Regions from separate parts of the Kitasatospora sp. NPDC101108 genome, predicted to be linked through region 2. Evidence: riboswitches for the same ligand, from Rfam matches in the RefSeq annotation. Region 2 holds a riboswitch; each other region holds the start of a gene.
The links. Region 2 has a riboswitch for cyclic di-AMP ahead of ACZ6Z8_RS35495 (M23 family metallopeptidase). Riboswitches for the same ligand answer to the same signal wherever they lie in the genome.

Region 1: linked by a shared signal. The riboswitch ahead of ACZ6Z8_RS28160 (transglycosylase family protein) and the one ahead of ACZ6Z8_RS35495 (M23 family metallopeptidase) in region 2 are both predicted to bind cyclic di-AMP.
Region 3: linked by a shared signal. The riboswitch ahead of ACZ6Z8_RS20555 (M23 family metallopeptidase) and the one ahead of ACZ6Z8_RS35495 (M23 family metallopeptidase) in region 2 are both predicted to bind cyclic di-AMP.
Region 4: linked by a shared signal. The riboswitch ahead of ACZ6Z8_RS06210 (NlpC/P60 family protein) and the one ahead of ACZ6Z8_RS35495 (M23 family metallopeptidase) in region 2 are both predicted to bind cyclic di-AMP.

Annotation. Positions count from the first base shown of each region.
Region 1 covers NZ_JBVJLM010000015.1:137,737-141,183, reverse strand. The annotation lists gene ACZ6Z8_RS28165 (sirohydrochlorin chelatase family protein) at 332-1,282, shown strand; cyclic di-AMP (ydaO/yuaA leader) riboswitch at 1,738-1,908, shown strand; gene ACZ6Z8_RS28160 (transglycosylase family protein) at 1,916-3,256, shown strand.
Region 2 covers NZ_JBVJLM010000029.1:52,749-56,195, forward strand. The annotation lists gene ACZ6Z8_RS35485 (alpha/beta fold hydrolase) at 1-765, opposite strand, end outside; gene ACZ6Z8_RS35490 (YiaA/YiaB family inner membrane protein) at 864-1,154, opposite strand; cyclic di-AMP (ydaO/yuaA leader) riboswitch at 1,350-1,508, shown strand; gene ACZ6Z8_RS35495 (M23 family metallopeptidase) at 1,521-2,387, shown strand; gene ACZ6Z8_RS35500 (hypothetical protein) at 2,443-3,318, opposite strand; gene ACZ6Z8_RS35505 (GNAT family N-acetyltransferase) at 3,361-3,447, shown strand, end outside.
Region 3 covers NZ_JBVJLM010000009.1:36,865-40,311, forward strand. The annotation lists gene ACZ6Z8_RS20550 (MFS transporter) at 1-1,390, opposite strand, end outside; cyclic di-AMP (ydaO/yuaA leader) riboswitch at 1,703-1,885, shown strand; gene ACZ6Z8_RS20555 (M23 family metallopeptidase) at 1,888-2,853, shown strand; gene ACZ6Z8_RS20560 (DUF2470 domain-containing protein) at 3,119-3,447, opposite strand, start outside.
Region 4 covers NZ_JBVJLM010000002.1:317,794-321,240, forward strand. The annotation lists gene ACZ6Z8_RS06205 (C40 family peptidase) at 1-483, opposite strand, end outside; gene ACZ6Z8_RS06210 (NlpC/P60 family protein) at 709-1,833, opposite strand; cyclic di-AMP (ydaO/yuaA leader) riboswitch at 1,865-1,973, opposite strand; gene ACZ6Z8_RS06215 (C40 family peptidase) at 2,335-3,372, opposite strand.

The DNA of each region.
Region 1 (3,447 bases), on a different contig from region 2:
GATGGAATCGTCGGTTCGTCCATAACCGGCCGTGAGCATCCCCCCGCTAAATGTTGATCTTCGAATGCCGGGAGTCGCACCGCCGTGACCCTCCGTCAGGCCACCTCCGGCCTGTGAGACATCTCACGCGCTCCGGATGCAACGCGCCGCCCCTCCGGACACGTCAGGGCAACAATGCGGGCCCTGGCGGACATTGGGCGAGGAATGTCCGGATTGTAGGCAAACCGCCCGGACCGTCGGGGCGGCGACACGACCTCCGCACCACGACCACCCGAAACCCGTACGGCAGCCGACTGCAGGCCTGACGGGCCGATGTCCTACGATCTCCGGCATGAGCACCGCAGCCATCCCGGGCGCGCCACTGCCCGTCCGCACTCCAGGCTCCCGTGCGCGGGGGCGCCACCGCCGCCCCGAGCGCCCCGAGATCCGCACCGGCTCGCCGGCCCTGGTGCTCGCCGTGCCCGCGACCGCGGGGCCCGAGTCCCGTTCGGTCGTCGAGGAGCTGCTGTCGATCGTCCGCAGCGAGCACGTCGGCGTCCAGGCCGCGGTCGGCTACCTTCCGGCCGACGGCGCCGGGGACGGCGGTTCCGAGGACCGCACCGTCGCGGAGCTGCTGGCGGCGGCCGCCGAGGCCGGACTGCCGACGCCCGTCGTGGTGCCGCTGGTGCCTGGCCCGCACGGCTTCCTGACCGGACTTCACGCCCTCGCCGCCGAGTACGGCGCGACCGTCACCGACGCCCTCGGCCCGCACCCGCTGCTCGCCGAGGCCGTCCACGTGCGGCTGTCCGAGGCCGGACTGGCCCGGGCCGACCGGGCCCGGCTGTTCGCCATCGCGACCGCCGCCGACGGCGTCGTACTGACCACCGTGGGCGGCGAGGACGCGGCCGCCGCGGCCGGCATCACCGGCGTGCTGCTGGCCGCCCGACTGGCCGTCCCGGTCGTCGCCGCGGCGCTCGACGTGCCCGGCTCGGTCGCCGGGGCCGTCAAGCACCTCAAGGAGACCGGCTCCGAGCGCCCGGCGCTGGCCCCGCTCGTCATCGGCCCGGAGGCGGACTCCGAACTGCTCGCCGCGGCCGCCGAGGAGACCGGCTGCCCGTCGGCGGCGCCGCTGGGCGCGTACCCGACCGTCGGCCAGCTGATCGCCTCCACCTACCTGGCCGCGCTGCCGACGCCGTCGGCGGAGGAGCTGGCCGAGGCCGAGGCGGAGGCCGCCGCCACCGCCGGGGCCGGGGAGGGCTCCCGGCGCGCCCACGCGGCCGCTCAGGGGCCCGTGGAGGGCTGACGGACACCCGCGGCCACCCGTCGCCGCACCCGCACCACCGAAGGGCCCGGAACGACCGCGTTCCGGGCCCTTTCCGTTTGTTCGGATTGCCCCGCAGGGGAGTTAAGCGGTCATTGCCATGCAATGTCCGTTCTGATGCCTTTTGTCGATGAATAGTCGACCCATCATCGGGCGCTCGGATCCGGGGCGCTCCCCCGGTCCGGCGAACGCGCCCCCTCCGCGCCTCAACGCTCCGTCACATCACTTCTGAGGCGGAGCCAGTTTTGAGAATTCATCGCGGAATTGCCGGAAAACGATCATTTCCGATCATGGAATTCAAGCCGTTCGGCCTTTTTTCGTAAACCGTGATGCGCATCACAGGTATTTGCAGTTTGAACTTAAGTCTGCTTAACGTGCTCCCCGTTCGTGACCACACGGACCCAGGTCATCCGCGACGCCGAGTCCTGCCGTCGGATGTCCTGGCAGCGCGAAATCGCATCACGGCAGGAGCGGGGGAACCACAGGTAAGTCGCCCCGGACCGCTTCCCGGAAACGGTCCTGGGCTAGGGGTGAAGCCGTGCCACAGCGCGGCCGGGCAACTCCAGCCCGAATCCGACAGCTCACCTCGCAGGCGTGGGAGAGGACCGCGTCTTCATGCTGCCTTCCAACGGCACCCGCCTGTCCAGCCGCACCCGCCGCGTGATCGCCGCCCTCGGCGTCGCGGGCGTCGGCCTCACCGTCCCCTGCCTCACCACCGGCACCGCCAACGCCGCCTCCGTCGCCACCTGGGACAAGGTCGCCCAGTGCGAGAGCGGCGGCAACTGGAGCATCAACACCGGCAACGGCTTCTACGGCGGCCTGCAGTTCACCTCCAGCACCTGGGCCGCCTTCGGCGGCACCGCGTTCGCCCCGCAGGCCAACCTCGCCACCAAGGACCAGCAGATCGCCGTCGCCGAGAAGGTCCTGGCCTCGCAGGGCCCCGGCGCCTGGCCGGTCTGCTCGGTCCAGGCCGGTCTGACCCAGGGCGGCGCCCCGGCCGCCGTCGACACCTCGACGGCAGCCAAGCCCGCCGCCAAGCCCGCCGCCAAGCCGGCCCAGACCCCGGCCCCGGCCGCGGCGTCCGCCAAGCCGTCCGCGCCCGCCCAGGACCAGGCCCAGGCCCAGGCCTCCGGTGACTCCGCCTCGGCCTCCGCCTCCGCCTCCGCCAAGCCCGCCACCGGCAACTGGGCGAAGCAGCACCCGGCGCAGGCCCAGGCCGGCGCCTACACCGTCGTCGAGGGCGACTGGCTGTCCTCCATCGCCACCAAGCACAACGTCCAGGGCGGCTGGCAGCACCTGTACGAGCTCAACCGCGGCACCCTCACCGATGGCCCGGACACCATCTACCCGGGCCAGCAGCTGACCTTCGGTGACGGCACCGCGGCCCAGGCCGACCAGTCCTCCACCGCCACCAAGTCCGGCTCGGACTTCAACTGGTTCGACCGCTCGCAGAAGTCCGGCCAGGCCTCGAACGGCGGTTCCGTGGACGCCAAGCCGGTCGCCCAGACCACGGCCCCGACCGCGAAGCCCGCCGCGAAGCCCGCCGCGAAGCCGGCCGCCCCGGCGCAGACCCAGGCCTCGGCCCCGGCCGCCACCGGCAGCATGGCCGCCGCGGTCGCCTTCGCCGAGTCGAAGGTCGGCCAGGCGTACGTCTACGGCGGCACCGGCAACGGTGGTTGGGACTGCTCCGGGCTGACCCAGGCCGCGCTGCGCGCCGCGGGCATCAACATCCCGCGCGTCGCCGCCGACCAGGCCGCCGCCAGCACCCACGTGTCGCTGGACAGCCTCCAGCCGGGCGACCTGCTCTTCTGGTCGAACAACGGCCAGGACTCCGGCGTCTACCACGTCGCCATCTACGTCGGCGGCGGCCAGTACGTCGAGGCCGCCAACCCGAGCTCGGGCGTCCGGCTCCAGACCATCGCCAACTGGGCCCCGGACTTCGCCGGCCGGGTCTGAGCACCGCGAACGCCGAACAGCTGACAGGAAACAGCCGGCAGACGACAGCTGACGGTAACAGATAACGGATAACAGATTTCATCATCTGTCATCTGTCATCCGACAGCCGTCTGCCCCACCCGTCAGCCTCGCCCGACCGCCCCGGGAAAGAGCCCGCTCACTCCTCCCGGGGCTTCGGCGTACCCGGACGG
Region 2 (3,447 bases):
CATCGGGTAGTGCCCGGATCCCTCGATCATGACCTTCCGCGCGCCGAGCTTCTCGGCCTGGAGGTCGGCGACGGCCTCGGGCCCGGGGAAGTCGGGGTCCTTGCTGCCCATCAGCACGAGGGCGGGGCAGCGGACGGCCGCGGTCCAGCCGATCGGCGCGGAGTCGCCGGTGACGTGGCCGCGGGTGGCGGTGCGGCGACCGGGGGTGCGCAGGGCGGCGACCAGTCCGTCCACGTAGGCGTCGAGGTCGGCGGGCCGGGGGCCGGGGAAGGCCATCTTGCGGAGGTAGTAGCCCCAGACCGCGGGCCACCGGACCATCGCGGCGCCCATGACGACCATGACGCCCTTCATGAGCGCGTTCGCCCGGTGCTCGACGAAGGCGTCGATGAGCGCGATCCCGGCGACCCGCTGGGGCGCGTCCCCGGCGAGCTTGACGACGGTCGCCCCGGTGTAGGACTGCCCGACCAGGACGGCCCGCTCGATGCCGAGGTGGTCGAGCAGGGCGAGGACGTCGGTGGCGATCGCGGAGGGGCTGTAGTCGTCCCAGACGATCGAGGACTCGCCGAACCCGCGCAGGTCCATGGTGATGACCCGGCGCCCGGCCGCGGTGAGCAGCGGGTGGAGGTGGCGGTAGGCGCGGCGGGAGTCGAGCATCCCGGGGAGCAGCACGACGGGGGTGCCGTCGCCCTGCCGGGTGTCGTCGTACGCGAGGCGGCCGCCGGGAACGTCGAGGTACTGGGTGCTCGGGGTGAGGGTGTCGTTCATGGTGGGCCTCCACGGGCTCGCTCGCTGCTGCCGATAGCCACAAAGCTACGGCTAATAGCCTTAGCCGTCAAGCCTCCGGCCGGCACGGAACTCCCCGGTCACACCCCTTCGACCTTGAAGGGGTCGTGCTCGCTCAGCAGCTTCTCCAGCCGGGCCTGGTCGACCCGGGCGAGGGTGTCCGAGGACTCCTGGCGGTCCCGGATCACCTTGGCCAGCGTGAACGCGGAGGTGACGGTGTAGAGGAGGCCGATCCCGAGGAAGGCCCGGGTCCAGCCGCCGACGGGCAGGTAGGCGATCCCGGCGGCGAGGGCCGTGCCGGAGACGGCGAAGGAGAGGACGGCCTGGACGTGGTACGCGGCCGTGGTACGTGACTGCATCGGTGCGCTCATGGCGTCAGGATGCGGCGGGACGGCCGGGGTGCACATGAGTAGGAGTACTCAGATGAGCCGGGCGGTTGAGCGGTCGTTCGTTGACGTCCGATCATCTGCTCCCCTTCCGTGACGGACGGACGGCTTGGAATCAGGGCCTCCTAGGATTAACGTTTGATAACGCAGCGCGGTCGTCAACGCCGTACCCAGACGGCACCGTGCGCGTCGCCTAATCCCGCCGGCCGGCCTCCGGGCAGGCCAGGGAGCCGGGGAACCACGTTCCTTGGGGTGAATCGGCGGGGCTCCGGCCCGGCCGTAGGAGACCTTCCTGCTCCGAACCCGTCAGCTAACCCGGTAGGCGCGAAGGAAGGAAAGGAGCGCGCCTCCGTGGCGTCGACGCACACTCCGGCACACCCGGCCGGCCCCGCAGCCGGTACCCAGCTCCTCGACCACCCCGGCCCGAACGGTTCCGAGCCCCACGGCGCCGGCTCCGCCGGCCACGGCGACCCCTTCGCCCCGGAGGCCGAGACCAACCGCCACCGGATGCCGCGTCAGACCCGCGGGGCCTCCCCGCTGCTCGGCGTCACCGCCGTCGCCGCCACCCTGGGCGCCACCGGCTTCGCCTCCGCGACCCCGGCCGCCGCGCCCGCCGTCGAGGCGCCGGACGAGACCCCGGTCGCCCTGGCCGCCGACCCCGGCCTCGCGCTCGCCGCCCGCATCCAGCAGCAGGCCGACAGCCAGCGCACCGCCGCGGAGGAGACCGCCCGGGTACAGGCCGCCCAGGAGGCCGAGGCCAAGGCCGCCGCCAAGGAGGCCGAGGCCAAGCGCGCCGCCGAGGAGGCCGAGCGGGCCAAGGCCGCCGCACTCACCCTGCCGGTGAAGGAGTACAACCTCTCCGCCCACTACGGCCAGAGCGCCCGCTACTGGGCCCACCTGCACACCGGCCTGGACTTCGCCGCCGACACCGGCACCGCGGTCCACGCGGTCGGCCAGGGCACCATCACCTCGGCCGGCTGGTCCGGAGCGTACGGCTACCGGATCGTCGAGACCCTGCCCGACGGCACCGAGATCTGGTACTGCCACCTGTCCTCGATCATCACGGGCTCCGGTCAGGTCACCTCCGGCCAGCAGATCGGCAAGGTCGGCGCGACCGGCAACGTCACCGGCCCGCACCTGCACCTGGAGGTCCGCCCGGACGGCGGCGCCCCGGTCGACCCGGAGACCTGGCTCCAGCAGCGCGGCCTCAACCCCTAACGAGCTCGGAAGGGGGAGCCCCGGGCCACCCGCCCGGGACTCCCCCTCCGCCACCTCACTCCGGCGGCAACTGCGCCAGATACGCGTCGATCTCCTCCGCGCCCGGCTCCGGCGCGAGCTCCGGGAACTCCTCCAGCAACAGCCGCGGCAGCCCGGGCACCGTCCACTCGCCGAGCAGGTCGAGCGCCACCTCGGCCGCCGCCGCCTCGAACTCCTCGAAGCCCCCGGCGAGTTCGTCCGGCATCGGCCGGCCCAGCGCGTTCAGCGCGGCCAGGTTGCGGTAGCTGCGCCGCATCAGCCCCTGCTCCAGCAGCCGCCGTGCCCCGTCGGTGGCCATGCCGACCGACAGCACCCGGCCCGGGCCCCAGCCCTGCTCGTCCGGCTCGTCCAGCCAGCCGGTCGGCACCAGCGCCTCGTACCCGGCCAGCCGCCGCTCCTCGTCGAGGCCGGCGAAGCCGGTCAGCCACTCCCGGACGGCCGCGAGGTCCGTCACGTCCACCCCGTGCGCGTGCAGCAGCACCGCGTACAGCCGGGGCCAGGTCACCAGGTCGGCGCGGCGCAGCAGCCCGGCCGCGACCTCGCCCTGCCACTCGGCCTCGGCGTGCAGCCGCTCCTGGCGCTTGGCGTTGAGCCGCTTCGCCGCCCGCTGGTGGTCGACCAGCAGCCGTACGGCGTCGCCGTACGCGAGCGGGTCGTCCTCCGGCGCGGGTTGGACGTAGAGGTGGAGCCGCTCGTACAGCAGGTGCTCCACCGCGTCGGAGGTCAGTTCGGGCCAGCCGTCGTGCATCCTGCCCTCGCCCAGCTCCAGCAGCGCCAGCACCGCGCGCAGCGGCGCTTCGGCCACCGGTGCGCGGTCCGGCCCGGTCGCCGCCCAGGCGAGCAGGTCGGCGGCCCTGGTGCGCGGGGCGAGCCGCAGGTCTTCGTCGTTCATATTCCGAACGGTAGCCGCCGGACGGGGGTAGGGTCGGCAGCCATGGTCCCCGTACGCCTCACCGGCCCCCGGCTCGCCCTCCGGGAGTACCACCACACCCCGGCCGAAGTGGACGCCCTGCACGCGCTG
Region 3 (3,447 bases), on a different contig from region 2:
TGCCCCGGACTGTGACGGAGGCGATCAGCCCGCCGCCGACCAGCAGGCCCGCGCAGATCAGCATCGCGGTGTGGAAGGCGGAGTCCACCGAGGAGGGCACCCGGTAGGCGTCGCCGCTCAGCCCGGCCATCGCCGGGAGGGCGGCCACCGCGAGCAGGCCGGCCGCCCGGGCGGCGGCGTTGTTGACGCCGCTGGCGATGCCCGCGTGCCGCACGTCGACGGCGGCCAGCACGGTGGCGGTCAGCGGCGCGACCAGCAGGGTCATCCCGGAGCCCATCACCGCGACCGCGGGCAGCACGTCCGCCCAGTAGGAGGAGCCGGGGCCGATGCGCAGCATCAGCAGCACCCCGGCGGCGCAGAGCATCGGGCCGACGGTGAGCGGGACGCGCGGGCCGATCCGCTTGCCGAGGCGTCCGGCGCGCGCGGACAGGGTGAGCATCAGCAGCGTGATGGGCACCAGGGCGAAGCCGGAGACCAGCGGCGAGAAGCCGGCGACGATCTGCAACTGCACCACCAGGAGGAAGAAGACCCCGCTGAACGCCGCGTAGACGCACAGGGTGACCAGGTTCACGGCGGTGAACAGCCGGGAGGAGAACAGTCCGAGCGGCAGCATCGGATCGGGCGCCCGCCGCTCGACAGCCACGAACGCGGCGGCGAGCAGCAGGCCGAGCGCGCCGCTGACCCAGACGCCGGGGGACAGCCCCTCCCCGGCGGCGGTGAGCGCGTAGGTGATCGCGCCGAGGGCGAGCGCGGCGAGCAGGGCGCCGGGCACGTCGAAGCGGCCGGTGGCGGACTCGTCCCGGCTCTCCGGGACGTACCGGGAGGTGACGACGATCACCGCGGCGGCCAGCGGCAGGTTCAGCAGGAAGATCCAGCGCCAGCCGGGCCCGTCCACCAGCCAGCCGCCGAGGAAGGGGCCGATGGCGGCCGCCACCCCGCCCAGGCCGGACCACAGGCCCACCGCGGCCGAGCGGTCGTCAGGGTGGAAGACCGCCTGGAGCATGGCGAGCGAGCCCGGGGTGAGCAGCGCGCCGCCGATGCCCTGGACGGCGCGGGCGGCGATCAGCACGTGGATGGTCGGCGCGGCGGCGCAGGCCGCGGAGGCGGCGGCGAACCAGACCACGCCGATCAGGAAGACCTTGCGCCGCCCGTAGCGGTCGCCCAGGGCGCCGCCGAGCAGGATCAGGCCGGCCAGGGTGAGCAGATAGGCGTTCAGGGTCCATTGCAGGGAGGCGAGGGAGGCGCCGAGGTCGGTGCCGATCCGGGGCAGGGCGACGTTCACCACGGTGCCGTCGAGCATCGCCATGCTGGAGCCGAGCACCGTCGCGAGCAGTACCCAGCGTCCCTGCGCGGTGCCCAGGCGCAGGGAGCCGGCTTCGGAGGTGGTCACGGCCCGATCCTGCGCCCGGTGGGGCGCACGTGACAAGGGTCACCGGGAGGCGTGTCGGTCGGCGACGGTGCGTGAACGGACCGGCGCGCTGGGGTGCGGCGGTCGGCGCAGGGTCGTGGATCAGTGGCGCCGAGTGAATGGATTGTGCACGTACGGTACAGCGGACCATCCGGAGGGTCACTGCCTGTCGGGGGTTGGTTGCCCGTTCAAGAGATCGACATTGCTTCACCCGAACGGATGAGTTTTAGTTCAGCGACCGCCCGGCCAGTCCGGACGGATCCGCCGGGTGGAACGCCGAGTCCTGCCGCTGCCCGGTGGTTCGAACTGAACTCTGTACGGCAGGAGCGGGGGACCCACAGGTAAGTCGCCGGACCGGAGTTCGCGCTTTTCGGAGCGCGGACGTCCAGGACCGGCTCGGGGTGAAGCCGCGCATGCGGCCGGGCAACTCCAGCCCGAACCCGACAGCTCACCTCGCAGGCGTCGGAGAGGAAAGTTCCATGCCTGCACAGGCTCGTCGTATCACCCTGCCCCGTGCCGCCCGCATCGGCATCGCCACCGCCGTCACAGGTGTCTCCTTCGTCCTGCCGCTGGTGACCGCGATGAGCGCCCAGGCGAACACCGCCGCGGCCGCTTCGCACGCCGCTCCCTCCTCGGCCGCCTCGGCCATCGCCCACGAGAGCTACCGCGTCGTCAGCGGCGACACCCTCTCGAAGATCGCCGACGTCAAGAACGTCGACGGCGGCTGGCACGCGCTGTACGAGCAGAACCGCTCGGTGGTCGGCACCGACCCGAACCTGATCTTCCCCGGCCAGCAGCTCGTCCTCGTGGGCCACGCCGCCGGGGCCTCGGGTGCCGCTGACTCCGCTGACGCCGCTGACGCCGCGAAGCCCGCCGCTCCGGCGAAGCCGTCCGCGCCGGCCACCCAGGACGCCGCCGCCGCGGACACCCAGCTGCAGGTCCAGACCGAGGCCGCCAAGCCGGGCGCCCAGCTGCAGACCCAGGTTCAGACCGCCGCCCCGGCCCAGGCCGTCACCGCGGCCCCCGTCGCCGCCACCGCCGGCTACGTGGCCCCGCTCGCCAACCCGGTGCTGGGTGAGGCCTACGGCGTGGCCGGCGCGATGTGGGCCTCCGGCCACCACACCGGCCAGGACTTCGTCGCCTCCACCGGCACCCCGCTGCGCGCCGTCGCCAACGGTGTCGTGGTGAAGGCCGGCAACGGCGGCGCCTACGGCAACGAGGTCGAGATCAAGCTCGCCGACGGCAAGTACGCGCAGTACGCGCACCTCTCGATGATCGGCGTGAAGATCGGTCAGAGCGTCACCGTCGGCCAGCAGCTGGGCCTCTCCGGCGCGACCGGCAATGTGACCGGCCCGCACCTGCACTTCGAGATCCGCACCGGTCCGGAGTACGGCTCGGACATCAACCCGGTCACCTACCTGCGGGCGCACGGCGTCGCGCTCTGACCCAGCAGGGTTTCAGGAACCACCGCTGTCGCGGGGGCGAAACGATCCTCCGGGATGGTCATGTCGGGTGACCGCTCGACCGGATGATCGCCGCGGTAGTGGACATGGGCGCGGGACACGCCCACGGCCGGCCCGGCTGCAGGGGACATCTCCCCTCCAGCCGGGCCGGCCATTTGCCGTTCTCGGTTCCGGGTGGCGTTCGGCCTGAACGGCGCGGCGGAGGGCGACCGAGGGCCTGCCCGGCGGGTCCCGTGTGCCGCCGGCCCTAGCTCCGGTGGGCCGGCAGGCCGTGCTGGGCGGCGGTGAGGAGCTCGTGCATCCGGTGGCCGAAGTCCTCGGTGTCACAGGCGGGTTCGGGGAAGACCAGGCGGACGTCGCGGTGGCCGTGCGAGTGGTCCAGGCGCAGCACCAGGCCGTGGCGGTCCAGGGCGAGCGGGCGCACGGCGGGGCGGTGGGTGAGCAGGGCCGGGTCGAGGAGTCGGGCGAGCAGGTCGAGGGCGTCGGCGTGGTCGTCGGCCAGGTGGGTGAGCAGTGCGGCCTCGTGGCGGGCCAGCGGGTCCGGGGTCGCGAGGGCGAGGTCGGCGGCGGTGAGCG
Region 4 (3,447 bases), on a different contig from region 2:
GGCGCGGCGCTGGTCGAGCCTGCGCTGACGGGTGACCAGCTCGTGCAGGGTCTCCTGCTGCCGCTCGGCGGCCTGGCCGAGGGTGCGGGCACGGGCGAGGTAGGCCTCGGGGTCGGTGGAGAGCATCAGCTGGGCGGTCTGGGCCATCCCGCCGCTCCGGTACTCGGCCCCGGCCACCGTGGCCAGGTCCCCGCGCAGCTGGTTGAGCTGGTCCTGGGCGGCGGCTACCTCGCCCTGCAGGTTCGCGGTCTCGCTCAGGAGCCGCTTCTGCGCCTCCTGAGCGGCGTTGTACTTCTCCGAGGCCTGCTCGGCCTCGTCGTACAGCTGCTCGACCTGCGCCTTGACGTCCTTGCGGTCGGGCGTGTCCGGCGCCCCGGGGGCGGCCTGGGCGCTGCCGGCGGTCGCCACGCCCAGGGCCGTGGTGGCGGCCGCGGTCAGTACCAGCGCACGGGCGAGCAGTTGGGAACGGCGGTGCACGGGCATGGCGGCAGCGGCTCCAGTCCTGCGGCGCGGCCCCGCGGCCGCGCCCCGGTGGGCGGCCGTCGAGCGGGAGTCCGGTGGCAGACGTTAGCGAGTCCGGGCAAGTGAGTCCAAACCCCTCCTGACCCGAATATTTGACCCCTATTCGGACACCAGAGCGCGTCGCCGGAAAAGCCGCAGGCCCGGCCCTCCGTGGTGGAGGACCGGGCCCGTCGGACCGGGCGGGGATCAGACCCGCACGATGGAAGCCAGCGGCATGTTGGAGACGGCCTCGTAGCGCACCGAGGCACCCGGCTTGGGTGCGTGCAGCACCTGGCCGTTGCCCGCGTAGATGCCGACGTGGTGGGCGTCGCTGTAGAAGATCAGCAGGTCGCCGGGCTGGGCCTGGGAGAGGTCCGTGCCGATCCGGGTGCCGGCGCCGGCCTGCTCCTGCGAGGTGCGCGGCAGCGACACGTTGGCCTGGTTGAACGCCCAGACCATCAGGCCGGAGCAGTCGAAGGAGCTGGGGCCGGTGGCGCCCCAGACGTACGGGCTGCCGACCTTGGAGGCGGCGGCGGCCAGCGCGGCCGCGCCGTGCGAGCTGCCCGGGGCGATCTTGACCGGCGCGCTCGAGGAGCCCGAGCCGAGGTCGGAGCGGCCGCTGTCGCGCGAGGCGCGGTCACCGGAGCCCGACTGGGAGGCCTGCGCGGCGGCGTCCGCCTTGGCCTTGGCGTCTGCGGCGGCCTTTTCCTCGGCCGCCTTGATCGCCTGGCGCTCCTGCTCGGTCAGCGTGTTGAGCAGGTCCTGGGCGGCCTTCAGCTTGTTCTGGACGTCCTCCTTGGACGCCTTCAGCTGCGTGGTCGTGGACTCCAGCTCGGCGAGCTTGCCCTGGGCCTCGGTGCGGTCCTGGTCGAGCTTGCGCTGCTGCTCCTGGAGCTGCTTCAGCTGGTTCTTCTGGGTGTCACCGGCCTGGTTCAGCGCCCCGGCCTGGTTGAGGAAGTTGTCCGGGCTGGAGGAGAGCATCAGCTGGACGGTCGGGGATATACCCCCGTTGCGGTACTGCTCGCCGGCGATCTCGGCGAGGCCGCCCTGCAGGTCGGTGACCTGCGCCTGCTGACGGGCCACCTGGTCCTGCAGGCCGGAGACCTGCTTCTCCAGCTCCTGCTGCTTCTCCTGCGCCGCGTTGTACTTCTCGGTCGCCTGCTCGGCCTGCTCGTTGAGCTGGTCGACCTGCTCCTTGACCTGCTCCTTGGTCGGCTGCGGGTCGGCGTGCGCGCCGGTCTGCGCGGAGAGGGCGACGGCCGCGGCGGCGACACCGGTCAGGATCGAGACACGGGCGCGGCCGGCGGGCTTGGGACGACGATGGGACGCCACGAAGGCGGACTCCTTCTTCCTACCTCCGTCTACCGGGTGAGCTGACGGGTTCGGGCCGGAAGCATGCCCTACGACGCCTCACGGCCTCAGCAACGGCCGACCTGGCGCCGATTCACCCCGGAGGAACGTGGTTCCCCGGCTCCGCTCCGCAGCGCCCCCGACCACTGGGCTCCCCTGTCGGGCAGTCGCTTCGACCTGCCCCGCTGTTTCGCGAACTCGACGGAAACCACCGCCGCCACCCAGGCTGGGTGATCGACAGTGCGGTGGTTCGGGGCACGACCCTAGTAACTGAACCGTGATCCGTTCAAATCCTTGTCAGAAAAAAGACGGAAGATTACCCATGTTCTTTTGTGAAAATGACTGATCGTGATCGCCGCCGCACGCAAAGCTGATCGACGCTCACCGGTCGGCCGATTGCGGGCAAACCCGAAGCGCCACCCCCGGTCGGGAGGTGGCGCGGATCACAGGGCCGGAGTCGGACCCCTCGGGCGTGTCGGGCCGTCAGACCCGGCGGATCGTGTTGATCGGCATCGCGTCGGCCTTCATCACCTTCACCACGTCACCGGTGTGCGGCGCGTGGACCACCATGCCGTTGCCGATGTACATCCCGACGTGGTGCCGGTCGCTGCCGTAGATCACCAGGTCGCCCGGCTGGGCCTGGTCCAGCGAGGGCACCCGGGTGCCGACGTCGCCCTGCTCCTGCGAGGTGCGCGGCAGCGAGACGCCGGCCTGGGCGTACGACCAGAGCATCAGGCCCGAGCAGTCGAAGGTGCTCGGCCCGGTGGCGCCCCACACGTACGGCGAGCCCTGCTTGCTCATCGCCTTGGCCACGGCCACGGCCGCGTAGCCGCTGGCCGGCGGCAGGCTGCTGAGGTCGACCCGGGCCGCGCCGCGCGAGGCGCGGTCGTCCTGCTGCTGCTGGGCCTTCAGCGCGGCCCGCTCGGCGGCGCTGAGCGAGTTCAGCAGGTCCTGCGCGGCCTTCAGCTTCTGGTTGACGTCCGTCTTGGCCTGGTTGAGGTCCTTGGTGGTGGCGTCCAGCGAGGCCAGCACGGCGGCCGCCTCGGCCTTCTCCTGGTCCAGCCGGCGCTGCTGGTCGAGCAGCCCCTTGAGCGCCTCGGTCTGGCTCGCGCTGGCCTGCTGGACGCTCGACGCCTTGTCCAGGTAGCCGGTCGGGTCGGAGGAGAGCATCAGCTGGACGGACGGGTCGATGCCCCCGGTGCGGTACTGCTCGCCCGCGACCTGGGCCAGACCGGTCTGCAGCTGGCTCATCTGGTCCTGACTGCGGGCCACCTGGTCCTGCAGCTGGTCGGCCTGCTTGCGGAGCTGGTCGGCACGCTCCTTGGCGCCGTTGTACTTCTCCGCCGCCTGCTCCTGCTCCTGCTGGAGCTGGTCGATCTGCGCCTTGACGTCGGACGTGTTCGGCTGCGGCGCGGCATGCGCGGCCACCTGGGCCGAGAGGGCGACCGCGGTCGCAGCGGCAGCGGTGAGCACGGAGACCCGCGCGCGGCTCGGCTGCTTGGGACGGCGGTGGGAGGCCAAGGGATCCGGCTCCTTCTTCCAATGGACTCACCTGTTCGGGTGAGATTCCGGAAAATAGGTTTGACGCCAGACCCT